2 regions of the Shewanella sp. QJM3NY_23 genome follow, and region 2 is predicted to be linked to the other one. Evidence: predicted binding sites of a transcription regulator. Region 2 holds the regulator's gene; the other holds the start of a gene.
The links. The regulator LexA, encoded in region 2, represses DNA repair genes until DNA is damaged. The targets are predictions, from matches to a motif close to TACTGTATNNNNATACAGTA.
Positions count from the first base shown of each region.

Region 1: recN (DNA repair protein RecN) is a predicted target of LexA. The motif match lies at 7,990-8,009, and genes of this name have one in related genera.

Region 1 is NZ_CM149657.1:1,064,280-1,076,217, forward strand. Features, by position in the region: gene AC0VXX_RS04840 (oxamate carbamoyltransferase subunit AllH family protein) at 1-384, opposite strand, end outside; gene AC0VXX_RS04845 (LysR family transcriptional regulator) at 389-1,246, opposite strand; gene AC0VXX_RS04850 (LysR family transcriptional regulator) at 1,384-2,307, opposite strand; gene AC0VXX_RS04855 (nucleoside deaminase) at 2,518-3,003, shown strand; gene AC0VXX_RS04860 (cyanate transporter) at 3,003-4,259, shown strand; gene pyrI (aspartate carbamoyltransferase regulatory subunit) at 4,363-4,824, opposite strand; gene pyrB (aspartate carbamoyltransferase) at 4,841-5,770, opposite strand; gene recN (DNA repair protein RecN) at 6,308-7,969, opposite strand; gene AC0VXX_RS04880 (AEC family transporter) at 8,087-9,031, opposite strand; gene AC0VXX_RS04885 (DUF3319 domain-containing protein) at 9,436-9,693, opposite strand; gene AC0VXX_RS04890 (YjaG family protein) at 9,700-10,299, opposite strand; gene barA (two-component sensor histidine kinase BarA) at 10,292-11,938, opposite strand, start outside.
Region 2 is NZ_CM149657.1:99,420-111,357, reverse strand. Features, by position in the region: gene cysQ (3'(2'),5'-bisphosphate nucleotidase CysQ) at 1-504, opposite strand, end outside; gene nudE (ADP compounds hydrolase NudE) at 555-1,100, opposite strand; gene yrfG (GMP/IMP nucleotidase) at 1,197-1,868, shown strand; gene lexA (transcriptional repressor LexA) at 2,218-2,835, shown strand; gene AC0VXX_RS00495 (cell division inhibitor SulA) at 2,832-3,341, shown strand; partial or broken gene coxB (cytochrome c oxidase subunit II) at 3,742-4,854, shown strand; gene ctaD (cytochrome c oxidase subunit I) at 4,873-6,483, shown strand; gene AC0VXX_RS00480 (cytochrome c oxidase assembly protein) at 6,485-7,054, shown strand; gene AC0VXX_RS00475 (cytochrome c oxidase subunit 3) at 7,051-7,926, shown strand; gene AC0VXX_RS00470 (DUF2909 family protein) at 7,927-8,145, opposite strand; gene AC0VXX_RS00465 (SURF1 family protein) at 8,144-8,890, shown strand; gene AC0VXX_RS00460 (hypothetical protein) at 9,071-9,616, shown strand; gene AC0VXX_RS00455 (COX15/CtaA family protein) at 9,616-10,599, shown strand; gene cyoE (heme o synthase) at 10,611-11,513, shown strand; gene AC0VXX_RS00445 (SCO family protein) at 11,504-11,938, shown strand, end outside.

The DNA.
Region 1 (11,938 bases), 960 kb from region 2:
CGCTCTTGGCAAAGCCACGGGTAAGCTGGGGCTAAAGCGTTCAATCTGCTCACTGACAATGGTTGTGCCTGTGCCTAAGTTAATATGCAATCTCAGATTATCGATATTGGCCCCTAACGCTAATAAAGCTGGGTCTATGCTGGTGTTATGGGTACAACGTAGCTCTACCTTAGTACCGACAATAAGCGATTTAAAATGGACCCCTTGCGGCAATAAGATGGCACTGGGGTTCATCTTTTTGGGTTGCGTCAGCAGGGATATCAAACCATAAGGGCTGTGCAGATTGCAGGCGGCGTTAAACACCGAATGCACGCTTGTGGTTATTGAGCCATGGTGGATGAGTTGAGCATAAATCGGCTGAGCAAGGGTTATCTTGGTCATCATCAGCTTAATAGGTCTTATGGTGCTTTAAGTTAAAGGTATTGATTATCTCATCGGCTATCTTAGTAACAATCATGTCATGAGTGTTATTAACATATAAGGCTAAATAAAAGTCATTGGGTGGGGCATAGGTTTGCAGCTCATCGATGACGCTATGTTCGGCCGTTTTACAGGTTTCCGGTAACAGGGTGATGCCAAAACCGATAGACGAAGCGGTAATAATGGCCGATAAGTTACTGCTGCAGTAGTTAATTTTGCTGCAATAACCCAATTGATCCATGGAGTTGAGTATATGTTCACGATACAAGGCTCCCGTGGGAAATAGCACTAACGGGATCATCTTGCTATTAAAGGTGGGGTGCGCCGCGCTGTCGAGCCATAAGAGCGGCTCTGTGCGATAGGCGTAGGCATTACCGAGTATGGGCTGCTTGACCAAAATAAGATCGTATTGGCCCGCTTGATAGGCCTGATACAGGCTGTTGCTCAGCCCCGAGGTAAATTCAAATAAGATATTGTAGTTATGTTGAAACTTCACAATGGCCTTGGTGACATCGACCGACAGATCGTCAGGCACACCTATCTTGATGATATTTTGCTCTGACTTTTCATGAAAGTTATCGACCATAGAGGTGTTCAAGTCGATAATTTTATGGGCATAACGTAGAACAAATTCCCCTTGCTCCGTTAGCGTTACCTTTTGCGGCGTGCGCATTAATAGCGTGCTGCCGAGCATAGATTCGAGACGGTTTATCTGTTGGCTAATGGTCGACTGAGAGTTATGAATTCTTTCTGCTGCGCGGGTAAAACTGCCAGTTTCACACACGGCGATATAGGTTAAAAATAACTGCGGTGGAATAAACTTCATGATGGGTCACCTACGTTTAGCTTGTTATTATATTTTTCGTAAAATGTGCTGTACCATTTTGAATGGGTTACTGACCGTGTTGTTTCACGCCCGACAACGCCTTACCGTGTGGGCGCTTAGTCGCCGAGTGTCGAGCTTTAGTTTTTTGCCCCCTTATCGCAGTCCAGTGTCTTACTGGTAAGGTGTTGCTTTTGTTGCCCCACTTGCTGCTCAAAGACAGCTTCTCGGTTGACCAGTATGCGGCCTATGCTGTCGGCGAGTTCGCTAATAATGGCATTGCCGTCATTAGTGTATAGCGACAGCGTCATGGGCTGCTCGTTACCTAAATGCGGGCAAGGAGTGACTCGCCGCCCGGCGGTAGCTCTTACGGGGAGCAGGCTATAACCTAAGCCTGCTTCGACGGCGCTAAGCAGATTATTTAAGCTGCCGCTGGAAAACGCCACATACCAGAGTTTACCCTCATGGGTGATGCGCTCAAACATGGTGTCGCGGTAGAGCCCGCCAGGAGGAAACGCGATTAAGGGTAGCGGCTCACTCCACTGGGGTTGGGTATCGAGAGATTGATACCAGGCCATGGGTTCGCTGATGGTCAATCTATGATCATCGGCGGCGTGGGTTTCTTTGACCACTAAAATATCAAAGTCGCCATTGCGGTATCTGTGGGTTAATTCGATGCTGAGACCTGTGGTGACATCGAGCCTAATTTCCTGATGCTGTTTAGCAAAATCGGCAAACACACCTATCATCTGCTCGGTGGCGATATCATCAGGGATGCCAATTTTTATTAGCGCGCTGCCAGCTGAGTTAGCCACCAATGCTTGGGCTTCGCATTGCAGCGCTAAAATTTTGCGCGCATAGCCGAGGAGTTTCTCACCTGAGTTAGTTAACTGAATAGGGCGTTGAGTCCGATCAAATAATGCCTTGCCGACGGCGGCTTCGAGGCGGTTTATCTGCTGACTTATTGTCGATTGTGTTAGGTGTAAATGTGCTGCTGCTAAGGTAAAGCTGCCAGTATCAGCAAGCACTACAAAAGCGCGCAGTAGACGAGGTTCAAACATCATGACACACCATCATCCATAGCATTAATCCTGTCTTTCGAGGGGGCTGACATTCAGCCGATAAATAGTAAGACCTTTAACTTAGTAAGGGAAATAGTATTTACGTTATGAATGGTTTCTATTTAAAAAAATCATTTTTTACCCGTCATGCTCACCTTTATAGTGTCAGCCTAGAGCAAGTCATGCTGCAATTGCAGTAGCAAAGGTGGAAAAATGCACAAATCAGATCCCTTTATTAAGCAAGCGTTAGCCCTTGCTGAGCAAAATGTGGCCGCCGGTGGCCGTCCTTTTGCTGCCATCGTAGTGAAACAAGGTGAGGTGGTAGCCACTGGGGTCAATCGTATTCTTCAAGAGTGCGACCCAACCGCTCACGCCGAGTTGCTGGCCCTAAGGGCCGCAGGTAAAGCTTTAAATGCCACCAGCCTTGAAGGCTGCAGCGTGTATGCCAGTGGCCAGCCTTGCCCTATGTGTTTGGCTGCCATGCGCATGGCGGGAATTAACCATTTGGTGTTTGCTTATTCGAACCAACAAGCACAGCCATATGGCTTGTCTACGGCGCATATTGCCATGGAGCTTACGCCGCCCCTTGAGCAGCAAAGCTGGCTGTCGGTCGAGCAGTGCTCGCCAAGTGATGCCAATGACAGCGAGTTGTATGCTAAGTGGGCAGAGCATAACGCGTCTAAACAGAAGGTAGACTAATGGGCCGTCAATTAAGTGTACGCACTCAGTCGTTATCTTTGCTGTTATTAATTGTCTTAATCGGTCTCAATCTGCGGCCATTTTTAGTGGCACCTGGGCCGCTGCTAGGCAGTATCGTTAATGACACCGGCCTCAGTTATTCCCAAGCGTCGATGCTAACCTTGCTGCCTATGATGTTAATGGGTATTGGGGCCTTTGTGGTGGCGGCTCGGCCTGCACTTATTGGCAGCCATGTAGGCTTGTTACTGGCGTTGGCGTTGATGACGCTAGGCTCAGCGCTACGCTATTTCGTCAGCGATGGCAGCATGCTTATTATCACCGCGCTGCTGTGTGGTGTGGGCGTGGCATTTATACAATCTATTTTACCGGGCATGATTAAACAGTTTTTTGCCCAGCACTCGGCGGTGGTCACCGGGCTTTATTCGGCGTCATTGATGATTGGCGGTGCGCTGGGCGCACAGCTAATGCCGATGTTATTACAATGGGGTTATCATTGGCAGCATGCTCTGGCTTTGCTGGCGCTGCCCTGTTTTGCGGCCTTGGTGGCGGCTTGGCTGGTACTTCACCTGCGTAAACAGATGCCGCCTACCCAGTGCGACGTTTTACCTGAAGTATCGCAAGCGCCTCAGTCAGCATTACAGGCAAGCTTATCACCACGACCGCTAAAGCGTTTACTGGCGCGTCCGCGAACGTGGACCCTAATGGCCGCCTTTGGCATAGTCAACGGCGGGTATGCTTCATTAGTCACTTGGCTGGCGGCCTTTTATCAGCAGCGTGGCTGGGATAATGTCAGCAGCAGCCATTTAATTGTGGTGATGGCGGTGACTCAAGCCTTGTTCGCCATTGGCTTACCAGCCTTGGCCAGAGGTTACACCGATAGACGCCCTTGGTTGTTGTTGGTGTTAGTGATGCAGGCCATCGGCTTTTGGGGATTTGCTTTTTATCCCGATAGCGCGCCGCAGTTATGGTCAATCTTGTGCGGCGCTGGGCTGGGCGGGGCATTTTCATTAACCATAGTCACAGCCCTTGATCATCTGCCTGCGGCGAAAAGTGCTGGGGCGCTCACCGCATTAATGCAAGGTGGCGGTTTTTTGATTGCCGCCGCCTTTCCGCTGATGTTTGCGCAGCTATTGCAATGGAGTGGTGATTTTGGCTATGGCTGGATGATGCATCTGGTGATGGTGTTAATGACCATGGTTATTTGCATCAGCTTTAATCCGAAACGTTATGCCCAGGTGATGTGCGCTACTGATTGAGAAGAGTTTTATTAGCGGGCATATGACTGATACAAGTAAAAGGGGAAAGCCTGCTCAATGTTGAGCAGGCTTGTTAGATGTGAGTGGCTGAGAAAATAGCGGCTTAGTGACGCTCAGTCACTATTTCACGTGAGAACACTTTCTCACAGTATTTACATTTTAGTTGTACATCTTGTTTTTTGGCGCTGACACTAAAGCTGCTGTCTACCGGCTCATTATGGGTGATGCAGTTGGTATTTGGGCACTTAAAAATGGCGTTGATCCGCTCAGGTAACGACAGGGTCAGCTTTTTAACGACCTCATAATTTTCAATCTGATTAACCGTAGCGTTAGGGGCGTACAGGGCCAATTGATTCGCCTGATCTGGGCTGATAAAAACATTTTCAATTTTAATCAGATCTTTAGCGCCCAAAGCAGAGGAGGGCAGATTAAGACCAATCGTGACTCGCTGATTGGTTTTATGCATCTGAAACAGCTTTAGCACTTTAATCCCCACATTGGCAGGAATATGGTCGATAACAGAACCATTCTTTATGGCTTCAACTTGTTGCGTTTCCTTGGTCATGGTGATTATCTCCTGCTTAAAGTTGTTCGTTCAGTACTAATGCCAGCAGTGCTTCACGGGCGTAAACGCCGTTTTGCGCTTGCTGGAAGTAATAAGCGTGCTTGGTCTTATCGACATCGACAGTGATTTCGTCAACCCTTGGCAATGGATGCAATACCTTTAGGTTGTCGCGCGCGTCAGCTAGCATGGCTGCATTTAGAATATAAGCGGCTTTCATGTGCGCATACTCTGATTCATCAAAACGCTCTTTTTGAACTCGGGTCATGTACAGTACATCAAGCTCAGGGATCACCTCTTCCATAGTGGCATGCAGGCTGTAACTGATCCCTGCTTGGTCTAACTCTTCACAAATGTAATCTGGCATGGCTAAAATTTCGGGAGCCACAAAGAAGAAGTTAATGTTATTAAACTTAGACAGTGCTTGGGTCAGGGAGTGGACGGTGCGACCATATTTTAGATCGCCAACGAAGGCGATATTTAAGTTATCTAATCGCCCTTGAGTTTCAAAAATAGAGAAGAGATCCAATAAAGTTTGTGTTGGGTGTTGGTTGGCACCGTCACCACCGTTCACAATCGGTACGCCGTTAGAGAACTCTGAGGCCAGACGGGCTGCGCCCTCTTGTGGGTGACGCATTACAAATGCATCTACATAAGATGAGATCACCTGCACTGAGTCTGCTAGTGTCTCGCCTTTTTTGGCCAGCGAGGTGTTGCCACCGTTATCAAAGCCAATCACAGTGCCGCCTAGGCGTTGTACTGCGGTTTCAAAAGAGAGGCGAGTACGTGTTGAGGGTTCAAAAAAACAGCATGCCACGACTTTATTTTTTAATAGTTCTGGATTTGGCTCTGCTTTTAATCTTCCAGCAGTTTCAACGATGAGTTCAAGTTCATTTCGGTTTAATTCCGGAATGGAGATGATATGTTTTTGAAACAACGAGTTCGCCATGGCTTCTCTTCCCTATAAATAGATAACGGATACAAATGGTTTTAAACTTTTTCTGCCACTGACATTCGAGATGAGCATCGAATAGCCTCGGGCAGATAGTCGTTTAAACTTGCCGGCTCTACGCAAAAAGCAGACAAAAAAAAGCCCCCTTAAGCAAGGAGGCTTTTTTTTGAAATCGAAAAACAGAAACATAAAACCAACGCCGCTTCTCGACGATAATGAGTCAAGTTGTGCTTAACTGTCTGGTTCATTGTTGCTCTCTGTTTTGAAAAATTCCGAGGGATTATACGCCCATTTTTTGCGATCGCAAGAGTTTGTATGAACTCGTTATTTTGAAAGCTTGGTGTCGCAGTGAATCAATTAAATGCTGCTTAAGACTTCGGCCGAGTCGTGACTTATATGGTTTTGTTTTTTCTTGCTAGGAGTTATGGAGAGCGCAATTCGCTCATTAAGTACAATGGGATGAGTGAGTTTAAATAGTGAAACACCGATATCAAAAAGCGAAGGTATTTCCTTCGCTTTAGGTGTTGCCAGTCTTTAACCTCTGAGTAGTTCTTTGGCGTTGGCTAGGGTGTTACTGGTAATGGTATCGCCGCCAAGTAAGCGGGCGAGCTCCTCGATGCGTTGGGTTTTATCCAGCGCTACCATAGAGGTCTCGGTTTGTCCGGCTTTACTTTGCTTATTCACAAACATGTGTTGATGACCATTTCCGGCGACTTGGGGCAGGTGGGTTACACATAGCACTTGAGTCGATTCACCCAGTGAGCGTAGCATTTTTCCCACCACAGCAGCAGTTGGCCCCGAGATGCCCACATCCACCTCATCGAAAATAAGCGTTGGTGTGGCGACCTTTTTCGCCGTGATCACCTGAATGCCAAGGCCGATACGTGACAGTTCCCCGCCTGATGCGACTTTCGAGATAGGTTGCAGTGGCTGCCCTGGGTTAGTGGTGACTTGAAACTCGATGGTGTCACAACCGTTGGGCGACATGATCGCTTCGTTAAAGCGGATATCGATAACAAATTTACCCTTAGGCATGCTGAGTTCATGAATCGATTGGGTCACCTGCTTGTCAAGTTCTTTGGCATAACGGCTCCGGCTTTGGCTGAGCTTTTTAGCATGAGCAATGAAGCCTAGCTTGCAGCTTTGCAGCTGCTCAGCGATTTCGTCAAGCTTCTCTTCGTCTGAGTCTAAGCTGCTTAGCTCTTGATTTAAGGCTTGATGGTGCTGATAAAGATCTTTGGCACTTACGTGATGCTTGCGCGCCAACTGCATGATTTTAGAGAGGCGCTGTTCAAGGTAAGCAAAGTGATCTGGGTCGAGCTCTAATCCATCGAGGTAGCGTTGCAGCTCGCTGCTGCTCTCTTGCACTTGGATTAAGGCGTCATTGAGCATATTGCCAATGCTGTTAAGGGCGGTGTCATAGCCCTCAAGCTCTTGAGCTTGATCTATGGCTAAGTTGAGCACCGATTCTACCGCACCTTGCTCGTTGTCTTGCAATAGGAAGAGGGTGTGTTGGCAGGCTTGCACTAAGGCGGTGCCGTTAGCGAGTTTTTTATGCTCGGCTTCTATCTCGTCAAATTCGTGCTCGCCTAAATCAAAGTCATTAAGCTCCTCAACTTGGTATTGCAGCAGTTGCTTACGGGCGATGCGCTCATGTTGCGACTGTTGTAGCTGTTTAAGCTCTTTTTCAATCAGTTTGTAGCGTTGATAGCTCGCACTGACGCTGTCGAGCAGCATGCGGTGGTTAGCATAGCTGTCGAGCAGTGTCAGTTGATGCTCGCTCTTTAACATGGCGTGATGGGCGTGTTGTCCGTGGATGCCGATCAGTAATTGTCCAAGTGCGCGAAGTTGACTAAGCGGTACTGGATTGCCATTAATGTAGGCGCGTGAGCGGCCGTCACTGTTGATGGTGCGCCTGAGTATGCATTCATCATCAAGATCAAGGTCGTTATCTTCGAGCCAGCGCTTTGCCAAGGGAATATCGAGCAGAGAAAAGCGGGCGCTGACCTCGGCTTTATCTGCGCCGGGTCTAACGGTACTGGCTTCGGCGCGATTACCCAGACACAGGCCTAGGGCGTCGATAGCGATAGATTTTCCGGCACCGGTTTCACCTGTGATACTGGTCATACCGGCTTTGAAGTCGAGCTCTAAAAAACGAACAATGGCAAAGTTATTGATGCTGAGCTGGCAAAGCATAATGACATCCTTTTACAAAGTACTGTATTAATGCACAGTATATACTGATTTTTTATACAGTAAATACCTGTGTGCTTTTTGTTCGCGAATTTTGTTGAATTTAAGGGTATGGCAGCGCTACAGCAAATGGTCAAGTAGTGGCAGTACCGCAAAGCTCAGTACTATCCCTAGGCTGATATTTTGCGCGCTGACGGTGGCATTAGTTTGAAAGCGGTGCGCCAATAGGTAGACGCTAGCAGCGGTGGGCAGCGCCGCTAGCAGCACTGCCATCTTAAGCAGTGGGCCGTTAACGCCAAAGGCTTTACACAGTAGGTAGGCAAGCAGAGGTTGTAATAGTAATTTTAATAGGTTGAGCAGGGTGAGTTCGGCGCCTGTAGAAAGCTTGCGCGGGGCGTTGCGGCCCTGCTGTTGGTTGGCTTTGCACAACACCATGCCAATGGCAAACAGGGCGCAGGGGCTAGAGGTCATGCCAAATTGGCGGATGATGCCGCTAATAGGGGCATAAAGGGTAATATTGGCCGCTGAAATGGCGACACCAATTAAGCTGCCGATGATGATAGGATTTTGCAGCAATGCCAAGCTTACAGTCTTAAGGGCGTTATCGGTTTGCCCTTGATACAGCGCGAGTTGGGCCAATACGATAGCAAATACGGTCACCGAGAGTAGGCTAGCAATGGCGGCTGCGGCCAGCGCCAACTGGTTGTTGGGGTACAACATCATCATTAACGGGATCCCGATAAACGAGGTGTTGCCAAAGGTGGTGTTAAGCGCTCGAATCGCCGCGAGATCGCGCTTCTTGTCGCGCCACAGCGAAATCCCCATAGTCAACAGGTAGATAATGGTCATCGCTAAGCTGTAACCGGCAATAAAGCCCCAGTCGGTGATCTGTTCAATTGGGGTTTCGGCTAATACAATCAGCATGATAGCCGGAAAGGCGATGTAATAGACGTACTGGTTGAGTACGTTATCTGTCTCTTGTGGCAAAATACGTGCTTTTTGTACTATGAAGCCTGATAGCATGATGCCAAAGACGATAAACAGAGGTGACAAAATAGGTAGCATACGACAAATTTATCCATAAATTGTGCTGGTGGTTAAACTAAGGGGCTTTCCCTCTCAGGCTGTTTTTATCCGTTAGCTTGTGACGTGGGTGGCTCAGTGTTGATGACATAGCCATCTGATATTATCCATCCACTGTGGCTCAGTATCAGTGCCTCAGTATCAGTGGCTCAGTATCTGTGCCCCAGTATTCGTTGCTCTGCATCATAATGATTAAGCCCAGCATAAACGCCAAAGACTAGCCGACCCTAACATAATTACCTGGAGACTCGCTATTGAGCTAAGGTCTAATCTGGCTTAACGTAAAGCCGCTTGACTCTATGTTATGGCGTTAATGGGGCGGTATTAGGCTAAGCCACTGAAGTAACTAAAACCACTAAACCACTAAACCTCTTAGCGTCATTCAGCTAACTGCGCTTATTGGAGCGGCGAGTGTCAGTTTGGTGAATATTAGCCTTAGGCGAGCTAGGTTGCGCGCTTCGCTCGGTATTCGCGGTGGGGGCGTTGACTGGTGGCAGCACGCCCAGTTCTTGATAGAAGTGTATCTGACGCCGTAATTCAAATAGGGAGCCACTGCGACGTTGCTCCCCTATGGTAAGTATCCAAGAATCGGTTAAGCCATCGTTGTTGGTTAACAGATAACCTTGGTAGATGAGCTTCTTCATGTGCAGTTACGCGACTGAAATGCCAATATTAGATACACCGGTTTCAATAATTTCTTTACGAAGGCCTTTAACAAAGTCGGCGCTGATCTTTGGATTTTGTTCAATGATATCCAGTAATGATGCCTGCAGCTCTTTTTCTTCGACCATTACGGGATGGTTAAAAATAAACTCATCTAAAGTGGCTTCATCCATTTCATCTTCGATTGTGGCTTCAATATAATTGGCGACTGTGCTCGAAGAGAGTTTGCTGATGTTGATAATATCGTCTTCCACTTTACTTTGCAGCGCGCTCAATAGTGAGGTTAATGCGACTGCGGCATCCATGGCAGGATAGACTCCATAAACGTCAAAGTCACTTGGCTCAGGAGTATTGAGATCGAGTCGTTCGAGATAGATGTCGATGTTGAGTTTCAATTTTTTGTCATACATTGACTGCCATAACAGGTTTAGTACTGTGTCTAATACCTGTGGATCGCCAAACTCACACACTTCACTAAACAGTTGGTAGTTGGGGTACATGCGCTGACACAGCGCGATAGCAAACAATTTTTTTTGCTCAAGCTCTAACGCTTTTAATCGTTTGAAGAACCCTGGTTTATTACTCATCGATCACATCCATAGATAACTGGGATATTACTTGGTTAGTGGCAGATTCTACCTTAGAAAGCTCATCAAGTAACTCTAGTATTTCAGGTTCTACCTCTTCAACACTGGCGCCATTTTTAAGTGATGACTCAATTTCTTTACATAAGCGTTGGGTAGTGGGTACGCCGCAGTAGCAGCTGGCGCCATGGAGTTTATGCACATGGGCTAGCATCGCTTTGGCATCGAGGGTATCAAGCGCCAAGGTAAGTTGATTACGGGTTTCTGGCAGCGAGTCTAACAACATCTGTAGCATCTCTAGTGCCAAGTCGGCTTTTTGATTCGCCTGAGTTAAACACAGTTCCCAATTGAGTGTCTGCTGTTCAAAGTGGGTAAACTTGGGGCGCACCTTCCAACTGTTAATGACCCCTTTAAGCGCCGCCTCGTCGATGGGCTTGGGCAGGTAGCCGTTCATGCCACTTTGGTTAATGCGTTCACGCTCTTCGGCGATGGCATGGGCGGTGACGGCAATAATAGGGGTGTTGCGATTTAACGAATGCTCACGGATCTGTTTAGTGGCGCTAAAACCATCGATTCCGGGCATCTGAATATCCATAAAGATTAAATCGAAGTGGCGTGATTTTGCGAGCTCCACAGCCGCCTTACCGTTATTGGCGACCGCCACGTGGGTGACTAGCTCGCGCAGCAAAGTGTCGATTAATTTAAGATTGGCCGGATTATCATCCACCGCCAGTACGCTAAGTGGCTCGCGGTTTAATGCTGGCACAACTTGTAATGGCTTAGGTTGTGACTCCGGCGGCGCACGGTAAGGATGGATAAGAGTGTTAGCTAATTCGCGCTCGCCAATAGGAGCATGCACAATTTTGTCGACAGCCGACTGGATCACATCAATATTGGTGGCGCTGTTGTTACTGCTACAGACATAGAGTGAGTAATCGCTAATGTGTCTAATCCGTGTCAGGGTATCGAGCAGTAAGGGGCTCTTGGCCAACTCGTTACAGCTAATGATGGCGTAATCGAAATGCAGGTCAGTGTTCTCCATCAACTCGTTGAATTGTTGCAAGGTGGTAACGGGCGTCACCTGCATTAGCCAGTGCTGCAGTAGGCGTTCATGCACCTGGCGTGACAGTTTTCTGGGCTCAAATAGTAAAATGGATTTATCTTTGAGCTTATGGGTATCTAAAGGCTGACTAATCGGATATTGGCTCAGTTTGAGCGGCAAGGTAAACCAAAATGTCGAGCCTTTATCTGGTGTGGAGTTGCACCCAATTTGGCCACCCATCTGATTGATCACCCGTTTGGTGATGATGAGCCCTAAGCCTGTGCCGCCAAAGCGACGTGATATGGATGAGTCAGCCTGACCAAATGCTTGAAATAGCTGATTTTGATGATGCTTGTCGATACCTATGCCGGTGTCGGTGACTTCGCAGCGAATAATGACCTTATCGGGCTCGGTGCCGGTAAGGCGCATCTTGAGGTGTACGCTACCTTCATCGGTAAACTTAATCGCATTACCCACTAGGTTAGTGAGCACTTGCCCCACCCTTAAGGCATCGCCAGAGACATTGTCGTTGATGGCGGGCTCGATATCGACCACCAGCTCTAACTCTTTCTCTTTGGCGCTGTTAGCTAACATAGAGAC
Region 2 (11,938 bases):
GCGACGACTGACCGCCAAGCGCAATGAGCGCGAATCATCGAGTGTCAATTGACGACTGGCAATGCGCTGCTCGCCTTTACTCGAGCGCTTATAAGCCCCCAGTCCCGCGATGGCATAATAAATCACCTCTGTCATGGGTACATAAACAATCCCCATAATAGGGCGATTATGCTCAACTAGCGCAATGATCACCGAAAAGTCGCCGCTGCCAGCAATAAACTCTCCAGTGCCATCTAATGGATCGACCAGCCAATACCTGGGCCAATCGACGCGATCGGATAACGGGATGTCGGCATCTTCTTCAGATAACACAGGAATATCTGGAGTCAGCTGAGTCAGCGCAGCGGTGATAATTTGGTGCGCAGCGAGATCGGCAGACGTCACAGGGGTATTATCCGCCTTAATTTCTTTATCAAAGCTACCTTCAAGGTAAATATCTTTGATGGCCATTCCCGCTTCAACGGCGATGGCGATCACCTGTTCCACACACTCTTCTGGCTTCATCACAACTCCAACAACCTAGACAGGTAATGCATATATCCGAATTGAAATAACTATTTTAGTTTTAAATGCTTCTGGGCTAAAAACAAGGCACTCACACTTCTCGATTCTGAAAAGTCTTCCAATGCCAATAGCCCTGACCACTGTGCAAGCGGCCAAGAAACAACCTCTATTGGCTCAGGCTCATCGCCTTCAAGGCGACTCTCATACAGATCTTCTGCAATATAGATCTGCATCTTGCTGACAAAATAGCTGGGCGCCAGACTTAACTCCATTAAATGGGTTAATTTTTTAGCCCCAAAGCCTATCTCCTCTTGCAGTTCACGATTAGCGGCCTGCTCAGGCGTCTCTCCCGGATCAACTAACCCTTTGGGAAAGCCCAGTTCATAGCTGTGGGTTCCAGCTGCGTACTCTCTGCCCAGCAACAGTTGCTCCCCCAATACAGGAACCACCATTACGGCGCCACGATTACTGCCTTTCATACGCTCATACTGGCGCTCGACCTGATTAGAAAATTTCAGGTGTACTTGCTCAATTTGAAATAACCGACTCTGGGCAACAACTTGTGTATGTAATATCTGTGGCTTTTGGTCCGACATGAATGTCCCTGATAAAATGACGTTTGCATCACAGTTCAATCTTACTATGATGGGCCTAATCCACAACTCTCACGATAGAATTTTTTTACTGACCTTATGTTTCCTTGGGATAAAATCGATACTGTACTGCTTGATATGGATGGCACACTGCTAGATTTGCACTTTGATAGCCATTTTTGGCTCAAGCTAGTGCCGCAAACCTTAAGTCACAGCAGAAACATCTCTCTAAATGAAGCTAATGTCTTGGTAGAACAAGCCTACGATCAAGTGGTTGGCACCTTGGATTGGTATTGCCTCGACTACTGGCAGCAACAACTGCAACTGGATATTGTGCAGCTGCAACGCACATTGGCCGACAGGATACAGTTACGCCAAGACAGCATGCCATTTCTGCACACATTGGCTAAAAAGCATAAAACCAGAATATTAGTGACCAATGCCCACCCTCATAGCCTAGCACTCAAACTAGAACACACAGAGCTAGCGCAAGGGTTAGACCATATGATCTCCAGCCATGAAACGGGTTTTGCTAAAGAGCACCCTCAATTTTGGTCTAGCTTATTTAACCAATATCAATTGCAACCCAGTCGGTGTTTATTTATCGATGACAGCGAAGCTATCTTACATGCCGCCAAACAAGCTGGAGTTGGGTATTTGCTTGGCATAAGCAATCCTGATAGTAAAAAGCCCCATAAAATATTTACCGACTTTCCCGCAATCCATGATTACCATCACCTGTTAGATGACCTTATCGCCAGCAAGCCATAATAGCTCCACGCTTAATGACACAAGATAAGGATAAATGCAGGCGCGTGGTGTAACCAAACCCTATTGACTGCTTATTTGTTTCACCGCCCGAACTTGGCAGAGAGATCACCTCAACAGATAAGAGAGCAATCGCGCCACTCAGCGACACCCAATGAATCCTTTCCGTAAAATCAAATTCATAACATTGATTTAAATTAAAAAGTCAGGTTGCAATAAAAATAAATCTGCGACCTTCTTTTCCAGTTTTAAGCAAATCCCACCACATTGCCGACAAAAATATGCTTAATCCTTGCGCTACTTTAAATACTGTATATACTGACAGTTACTGTATGGAAAGACAGGATCTGTAATGAGACCATTAACCCCTAGACAAGCTGAAATATTAGAATTAATTAAACGCAATATTGCCGATACAGGCATGCCGCCTACCCGAGCTGAAATTGCTCGTCGCCTAGGCTTTAAAAGCGCCAATGCGGCCGAAGAGCATTTAAAAGCCTTAGCCAAAAAAGGCTGCATCGAAATAATGCCTGGGACCTCGCGAGGTATTAAGCTAACTCAAGAAGATGATAGCGAAGATCTTGGCTTACCACTGATTGGACAAGTCGCTGCCGGTGAACCCATTTTGGCCCAAGAACATGTTGAGCAACACTACAAAGTTGACCCAGCGATGTTTCGCCCAAGCGCTGATTTTCTCTTAAGAGTCCGCGGCGATAGCATGAAAAATATTGGTATTCTCGAAGGCGATCTACTTGCGGTACATAAGGTGGAGCAAGCCAGTAATGGGCAGGTTGTCGTAGCTCGCGTCGAAGATGATGTCACAGTAAAGCGCTTTGAAAAGAAAGGTAATACTGTATATCTTCACGCCGAAAATGAAGAATATTCACCGATAGTCGTCGACCTATCTACCCAAAGCCTTAGCATCGAAGGGCTTGCCGTAGGTGTTATCCGCAACGGAGATTGGCAATGAATAATCTAATGGGTAATGCCCCGCGGCATCCCGGCCTTTGGGTCGATATGAATAAGCAACACAAGCCAACTCAGCACTGTACCATTGCGACATTATCGAGTCGCACCCAAGGTAAGCATGAGTTGCAAGCGCTAACACCGCAATTAGCAAGATTAAGCCAACAAGGCCAGTGGGTAGTACTGATTAGCCCACCGAATATTGGCTATAAACAGATGCTCGCCGATGCCGGTGTTCGCATGGATAGAATCTTATTAGTGCACACCAAAGATGAAGTTGAAGCGCTATGGGCGATGGAAAAAGCGCTTACTAGTGGTACGTCCAGTGCGGTGATCAGTTGGACCCAAGCACTCGATGCACGCGATTACCGCCGCTTACAATTGGTCGCCAAAAGTACTCAGGCTCTGGGTGTTGTGATTGAAGAAGCCAATAGTCACCTACCAGTAACTGCCCTAGCAGAGCAAGATCCGGGCTACCACCAAGCATCATTATTTGGCTCACTGCACTAGCATTACTGCTCAAACTTTCCATACTTAAGCCCCGCGAGGGGCTTTTTTGTCGCTGTTTTTTTTAACAAAATAAAAAAAAGTGATCTTGATCAATATTTAAACAGCGATTAAGTTAGTAATAGATATCAACGATTATTTGTTATATCCGAACAATTTAGTAGTCGGCTTCATTGGCTTGCGAGTGAACATCTCTAGCAAAGTCCAGTTAAGCTGAAATTAGCCTGATATAGTCAGCCGTAAGTGCAAATGTGGTGACCACCAGCAATAACAACATCAATACCACCAGCGCACTATGAAGTCATCGTTGCTTTTTTGGGAACTGAAAAGTTTGCATGGAGCCGAGACATACTGTGTGACTTTTCTTTGTAGTTGCCTTCGCAATTGACAGAGGAGAAGTCTAGTGAAGCATCTGTGGTATAGCTTGCTGGGGTTACTACTAGCCCCGCCCATATTCGCAGCGGATATGCCCCTTAATATGACACCAGGGGTAACAGAGATCAGTGGTAAGGTTTTTGGCCTCCATATGACCATTCTCTATATCTGTTGCGCCATCGGCATCATAGTGTTTGGGGTAATGATCTACTCCATCATTAACCATCGTCGCTCAAAAGGCGCAGTGGCAGCCAATTTTCATGAAAGCACTAAAGTCGAAATAGCTTGGACTATCGTCCCTTTTGTTATCTTGATCGTGATGGCTATCCCCGCCACTAAGACTCTTATCGCCATGGAGGATCCTAGCGATGCAGATATCACCATCAAGGTAACGGGTTCACAGTGGAAATGGCATTACAGTTATTTTGATCACGATATCGAATACTACAGCTTGCTTGCTACCCCTAGAGCACAAATTGAAGGCAGTGAAACGAAGGGCGAAAACTATCTATTAGAAGTCGACAGACCCCTAGTACTTCCCATTAATAAAAAAGTGCGTTTCTTGATGACCTCAGATGATGTGATCCATTCTTGGTGGGTGCCAGCCTTTGCGGTAAAAAAAGATGCTAACCCCGGTTTCATCAATGAAGCTTGGACCCGCGTGGATAAACCCGGCACTTACCGCGGCCAATGTGCAGAACTGTGCGGTAAGGATCACGGCTTTATGCCCATAGTGGTTGAAGTGTTGTCTGAAGCCGATTTTGATATCTGGATCGATGAGCAAAAAAACCAAGCCACAATCGCCGCCGCCGCGACCGAAGCCTCATTATCGCAAACCTTATCTATGGATGAACTGATGACCCAAGGTGAGCAGATATACATGGCACGCTGCGCCGCCTGCCACCAGCCAAATGGCATGGGACTTCCAGGGGTGTTCCCCGGATTAAAAGCCAGCGCCATTGCCACCGGCCCAGTCACAGCACATATCGATATTGTTGTTAATGGTAAGGCGGGCACTGCAATGCAAGCCTTCGCTGGACAGCTAACACCACAGGAGATAGCGGCTGTGGTGACATATGAGCGTAACGCTTGGGGCAATGATGTCGGTGATACCGTCCAAGCCGCTGACGTTAGTCAACATGGTCAATAGGGAGGCATGATGAATACAACAACGCGCGAAGCCAATATGGATGCCGCTCATATTGAAGAGTCTAACGAACACCACGAAGCTCACCCAACCGGCATAAAGCGTTGGCTATTTACCACTAATCATAAAGATATCGGCACCTTATACCTGTGGTTCAGCTTTATTATGTTTCTTACTGGCGGTGCCATGGCCATGGTGATCCGAGCCGAACTGTTTCAGCCTGGATTACAATTAGTCGAGCCCAACTTTTTTAATCAAATGACCACTGTACATGGCTTGATCATGGTGTTTGGTGCCGTCATGCCCGCCTTTACAGGCCTGGCAAACTGGCTAATACCCATGATGATTGGCGCGCCTGATATGGCGCTACCACGGATGAATAACTGGAGCTTTTGGATTTTACCCTTCGCCTTTACCATATTATTAAGCTCACTCTTTATGGAAGGTGGTGGCCCCAACTTTGGTTGGACATTCTATGCTCCGCTATCCACCACTTATAGCCCTGATAGCACGGCACTGTTTGTATTTTCTATCCATATTATGGGGATCAGCTCCATCATGGGAGCCATCAACGTGGTGGTGACGATTGTGAATATGCGCGCCCCCGGCATGAGCTGGATGAAATTACCGCTATTTGTGTGGACCTGGTTAATCACCGCTTTCTTGTTGATTGCCGTCATGCCTGTGCTTGCTGGGGTGGTCACTATGGTACTGACGGATAAATATTTTGGCACTAGCTTCTTTGATGCAGCTGGTGGCGGCGATCCTGTGATGTTCCAACATATTTTCTGGTTCTTCGGCCACCCTGAAGTCTACATTATGATCTTACCTTCATTTGGTATCATATCGGCTATTGTGCCCGCCTTTAGTCGCAAACGTCTCTTTGGTTACTCCTCTATGGTTTATGCCACTGCCAGTATTGCGATTTTGTCCTTCTTGGTTTGGGCACACCATATGTTTACCACGGGCATGCCAGTATTTGCTGAGCTGTTTTTTATGTATTGTACTATGCTCATCGCGGTGCCAACTGGGGTTAAGGTCTTTAATTGGGTCGCCACCATGTGGCGCGGATCACTCAGTTTTGAAACACCTATGTTGTTTGCCATCGCCTTTATCATACTGTTCACCATAGGCGGATTTTCGGGGTTGATGCTAGCCATTACTCCGGTGGATTTCCAGTATCACGATACCTATTTCGTGGTGGCTCACTTCCATTATGTATTGGTCACAGGGGCTATCTTCTCCATTATGGCCGCCGCCTATTATTGGCTACCTAAATGGACTGGACATATGTATGACGAGAAGCTGGGTAAACTGCATTTTTGGTGTTCGGTTATCTCAGTTAACGTGTTGTTTTTCCCTATGCACTTTTTAGGACTCGCGGGAATGCCGCGTCGAATTCCTGATTATGCAATTCAATTTGCTGATGTTAACCAAATTGTCTCTATTGGCGGCTTCGCTTTCGGGCTATCGCAGTTTATCTTTCTCGCCTTAGTGATTAAGTGCATCAAGGGCGGTGAAAAAGCACCAGCTAAACCTTGGGATGGTGCAGAGGGATTAGAGTGGACTCTGCCAAGCCCGGCTCCTTATCACTCATTCTCGACTCCTCCCGAGGTGAAATAACATGTCCCAGCCCCTGGCAGCATCAAACCGCAAGCTGATCATCTGGCTAATCGCTGGCGCGATAGGCATGTTTGGCTTTGGGTTTGCCTTAGTGCCGTTATACGACGTGCTATGTGAGCAACTGGGCATTAACGGCAAGACACAATCGACAGCGTCGACCTACAAGCCGATGACCATAGATACGTCGCGAATGGTGACCGTCGAATTTATGGCTCATATACAACAGGATATGCCATGGGAATTTACGCCAGAGGTCAAACGTATGCAGGTTCACCCTGGCGAGCTTGTACGCACTAACTTTAACGCTAAGAGCCTAGCGCTTGCGACCACCGTAGGCCAAGCCATTCCCTCGGTATCACCTGGGCAGGGGGCCGCCTACTTTAATAAAACCGAGTGTTTCTGCTTTAATCAGCAGCGGTTAGCGGCGCAAGGTAGTGCTGCATTACCGCTAATTTTCTATGTCGATCCCGATCTACCAGACACGATATCGACACTGACACTTTCCTATACTCTCTACAACATCACCGACAAGGGTTATGTCGGCGCTGTTGAGCAAGGAGCGGCAAAATGACCACTAAACACGAACACTATTATGTGCCAGCGCAAAGTGCCTGGCCCATAATAGGCGCCATCGGGCTATTTTTAATCGCCTTTGGGGCTGGCACTTATATACAGCAGCTCAATAGCGAGCAATCGAGCGGCGGTTATATTCTGACTGCCGGGATTGCAGTGATTGTGTATATGATTTTTGGCTGGTTCAGAACCGTGATTGGCGAATCGATGGCTGGACTCTATTCGAAACAGATGGACAGATCGTTTCGCCAAGGGATGAGCTGGTTTATTTTTTCAGAGGTGATGTTTTTTGCCGCTTTCTTTGGCGCGCTACTCTATGCCCGTATGATAGCCGTGCCATGGCTAGGCGGGGCCTCCAATAACGCCATGACTCACGAAGTGTTATGGCCTACCTTTGAAGCGATGTGGCCCTTGGTCACCACGCCAGATGGCACTAAAACCGAAGCAATGGGGTGGACGGGGCTGCCACTGTACAACACCATCATATTACTCACATCATCGGTCACCTTACACTTTGCCCATGTCAATCTCGAAAAAGGTAAACGCACCGCCCTTACCCTGTGGCTGGGGCTGACCATCTTACTCGGATTGGCATTCTTACTGTTACAGGTTGAAGAATATGCCCATGCTTATCAGGAGATGGGGCTGACCCTGTCCTCTGGCGTTTATGGCAACACCTTTTTCTTGCTCACCGGTTTCCACGGCATGCACGTGAGCTTAGGAACCATCTTCTTATTGGTGTTGTTTTTTAGAGTGTTAAAAGGTCACTTCACCCCAGATAAGCACTTTGCTTTTCAGGCGGGCAGTTGGTATTGGCATTTTGTCGATGTGGTCTGGCTATGCTTATTTATTTTTGTGTATGTGCTGTAGCTAATAAGGCCTAGGGTTGGGAGTAATTAGCCCAAACCCTAGTGCCAGTAACAGCAGTAGGATCACCAATAGCGAAAACAATACCCGGCGGCCTAAATATTGGCTCATGGGTACCTTACTTTCCCCTTTCACTAAGATAAACAACGCACGCCCAAGATTAAAAATGATGAAAAAAAGCAGTAACACTAGCACGACTTTAAATAGCAATATTGCACTCATGCAGGCTCCTAAACGTGGGTTGTCATGGACAACAGCCTTGGTTGTTTGTGTTACTGTGCTAGTGTTTAGCATCTTGGTCAAGCTCGGGTTTTGGCAGCTCAGTCGTGCCGATGAAAAAGTCGCATGGCAGCAGCAATTAACCGCTCGCCAAGCCTCTGCGCCACTGTCATATGCCCAACTGCTGGCTATGGCACCAGATACGACCCTAACGGGTTACCGTTTAAAGGTCGACGTCAGCCCAACCGATACCCCCATTATTCTGCTCGACAACCAAGTCTATAACGGCAAAGTCGGTTATTTGGTGCTGCAAGTGATGCAGGTTGCCTCGTATCAAACGGCATTACTGGTTGAATTAGGCTTTGTTCCTGGTGGAGTCGATCGGCGCATCTTACCTCAAGTGCAGCCAATAACGAGCTCACTCTCCTTAAGTGGCAGGCTATATCAAAAATCTCTCAACCCACTGAGCGAGCAGCTATTTGCTGAGCCTGGTGATCCTATGCGCATTCAAAACCTCAATATTACGGCACTGCAACAGCAGTTACAGCATCACTTGGTCCCAGCGGTCTTGCAACCCACCTCTAGGCTACCGATTGAGTTAGCACACCCTTGGCAGCCCATCCCCTTGAGTGCTCACAAGCATCACGGCTATGCATTACAGTGGTTTGCAATGGCCGCCGCCTTCGCCTTACTCATGGGGTACGTATGGAGAATAAAAATAAAAAACAGCAGGTTAGCGTCAAAATAAATAACGAAACAAGGCAGTATTCAGCAGTTGCTTAACATCACAAGACCTTGTAGGTTAGAACATAAATACAGCGATTATCGATACCGCACCCTGTAATCACTTCCTAGCCGTCTCGGGAAGTTGGCCTTTTTCTGCGCTGAGTCCATGTCAGCCACAAAGTGATCAACAAGAGGAGCTAAGATGAACTCCCCCAAACGTAAAAGCACTAAACCATTATTGATACTGCTACTGGTATTTGTGCTACCTGTGGTGGCGGCTAAGTTGGTGCTCAGCATGAACCTGTATCACGGTGGAGCGACCAACAAGGGCGAACTGCTGATGCCTGATACCACATATAGCCTGCTCGACATGAGTAACCCTCATCCCAAATCATGGCAGATGATCTACTTGTTACCCGCACACTGTGATAGCCCTTGCCTCAACCGCCTGTATATTTTACACCAAAGTCATATTGCCCTAGGGCGTGACCAATTAAGAGTCACCCCCATTATTTTGCTGCAAGAAAATAGCGATCGCCCCGCTCTTGAGGGGTTTGACTTTGCTACCGCCAAGGCTAGTCATGACGTTAGCGCACTACTGGCGCAGCAACAGCTGATCATTGTCGATCCCCTTGGGGCTATGGTGATGCGTTATCAGCAGGTGGACACTAAAGATCAGCAAGTATTACTGGGTAAGGCCATGGTGGCAGATTTACGCAAGATGCTTAAATTATCGAGGATAGGCTAATGCAGATGACGCCACTGCTAAAACTCACATTAGTATTTACCTTATGTGTCATCTTAATGGGCGCCTATACCCGCTTGTCTGATGCTGGGCTTGGTTGCCCAGACTGGCCCGGCTGCTACGGCATGCTAAAAGTGCCCACACAAAGCCATGAACTAAGCCAAGTGCAGCAAGCCTTCCCCGAGCATACGGTCGATACCCAAAAAGCCTGGCTAGAGATGATACACCGCTATATTGCTGGTGCCCTTGGGCTACTGGTACTGTATATCTTATATATCAGTTTTAAAATTCAAGATGCCCCTAAAAAACTACCTAGCGTTATCGCACTACTGATCCTATTTCAGGCGGCACTAGGCATGTGGACTGTCACCATGCAGCTGATGCCTATAGTGGTGATGTCACACCTCATTGGCGGCTTTAGCTTGCTGTCGCTGTTATGGATCTTGTATTTACGCACCACACCGTTGCGCATTGTAGGGGGAGAGCCTCAAGTGAGAAAACTTGCGCCCTTCGCGCTACTCTGCCTTGTCGTGTTAGTGCTGCAAATCATGCTTGGCGGCTGGACCTCATCTAATTACGCCGCCCTCGCCTGTACTGCGTTACCCATCTGCGAGGGCGACTGGCTCAATAATCTGCAACCCCTGCAAGCGTTCAACTTGTTCTACCAAACAGAAGGCAGCTACGAATTTGGGGTGCTCGATTACGCATCACGCATGACCATACATGTCACGCACCGGATGGGCGCGATTATCACCGCCACACTGCTTCTCTGGCTCGCCTATCGGCTATTGATACAGGCACGTTCGGCCATGATTAAGCGCAGCGCTTGGGTGCTTATCACCTTGCTGGTAATACAAGTGGGGCTGGGGATCTCCAATGTCGTGCTGCATCTGCCGCTTGGCATTGCCGTGGCTCACAACGCGGGGGCAGCTTTATTGCTGCTGACCATGATCTTTATTAATTACACCCTGTGGCGTAAAGCATAAGCGAGGCAGCGATGACAAAACCGATAACCCTCAGCAACCCAGCAGCCAGCCATATTCAATGGCGCGCCTATTTAGAGATGACCAAGCCTAAAGTGGTGGCGTTAATGTTACTTACGGTATTGGTGGGTATGTGCTTAGCCGTGCCAGGGGCTGTCCCTCTGCAACCTTTGGTTGCTGGCCTTGTGGGTATCGGCATGATGGCTGGGGCGGCTGCAGCCTATAATCATCTTATTGATCGCCGTATAGATGGTCTCATGGCGCGCACCTACAATCGCCCCCTGCCTAAAGGCCGTATCTCCATCGTTAAAGCGATGATATTTGCTACCACTATGGCATTGCTGGGCTTTATCCTTTTGTATGCCTTAGTGAATCCACTCACCGCTTGGTTAACATTTGCCAGTCTCGTTGGCTACGCGGTGATCTACACCGCCTACCTAAAGCGCGCTACACCACAAAATATTGTCGTAGGCGGACTAGCAGGTGCCATGCCGCCACTATTAGGTTGGACCGCCATCACCGGCGAGTTTCATGCTAATGCCCTGTTATTGGTGATCATCATTTTTGCCTGGACCCCGCCCCACTTTTGGGCATTAGCTATCCACCGTAAAACCGAATATGCCAAGGTGGATGTGCCTATGCTGCCAGTGACTCACGGCGTTGAGTTTACTAAAACCTGCATCTTGCTCTATACCATATTATTGGCTCTTGCCTGCCTTTATCCTGTGCTGGTTGGTATGTGCGGCCCGCTCTACTTAATCGGTTCGACACTGCTTAGCTGTGGCTTTATCTACAAGGCGTGGCAGCTCAAATATCGCGATAAGCCGGAATTAGCAATGCAAGTGTTTCGATTTTCCATTTACCATCTTATGGCCTTATTTTTAATTTTGTTAGTCGACCACTATTTATGGAGTTAACGCCTGTGAAAAAAATTGTGCTGCTGGGCATACTACTGGTGTGTGCAACATTGGGGGCGATAACCGCTTATACACTTAACCAAACAGCGACGCCGCCATTAAGCTTAACCACCAGCTATTTATATCCCACTAAACGGCCTTTATCACCGTTCAACTTAGTTGACCAACATGGGCAAGCATTTACCAACCAACAATTATTACATAAATGGAGTCTGGTGTTTGTCGGCTATACCTCATGCCCCGATGTGTGCCCTACTACGATGGCAAAACTGGCCGCCGCAGTGCAGAGCTTACCGCCGGAGCTGGATTTACAAGTGATCTTTTTATCTGTAGATCCGAGCCGTGATACGCCAGATAAGTTATTAGATTATGTGAATTTTTTTAATTCTGACTTTATAGCGGTCACCGCGCCACACGCACAGCTA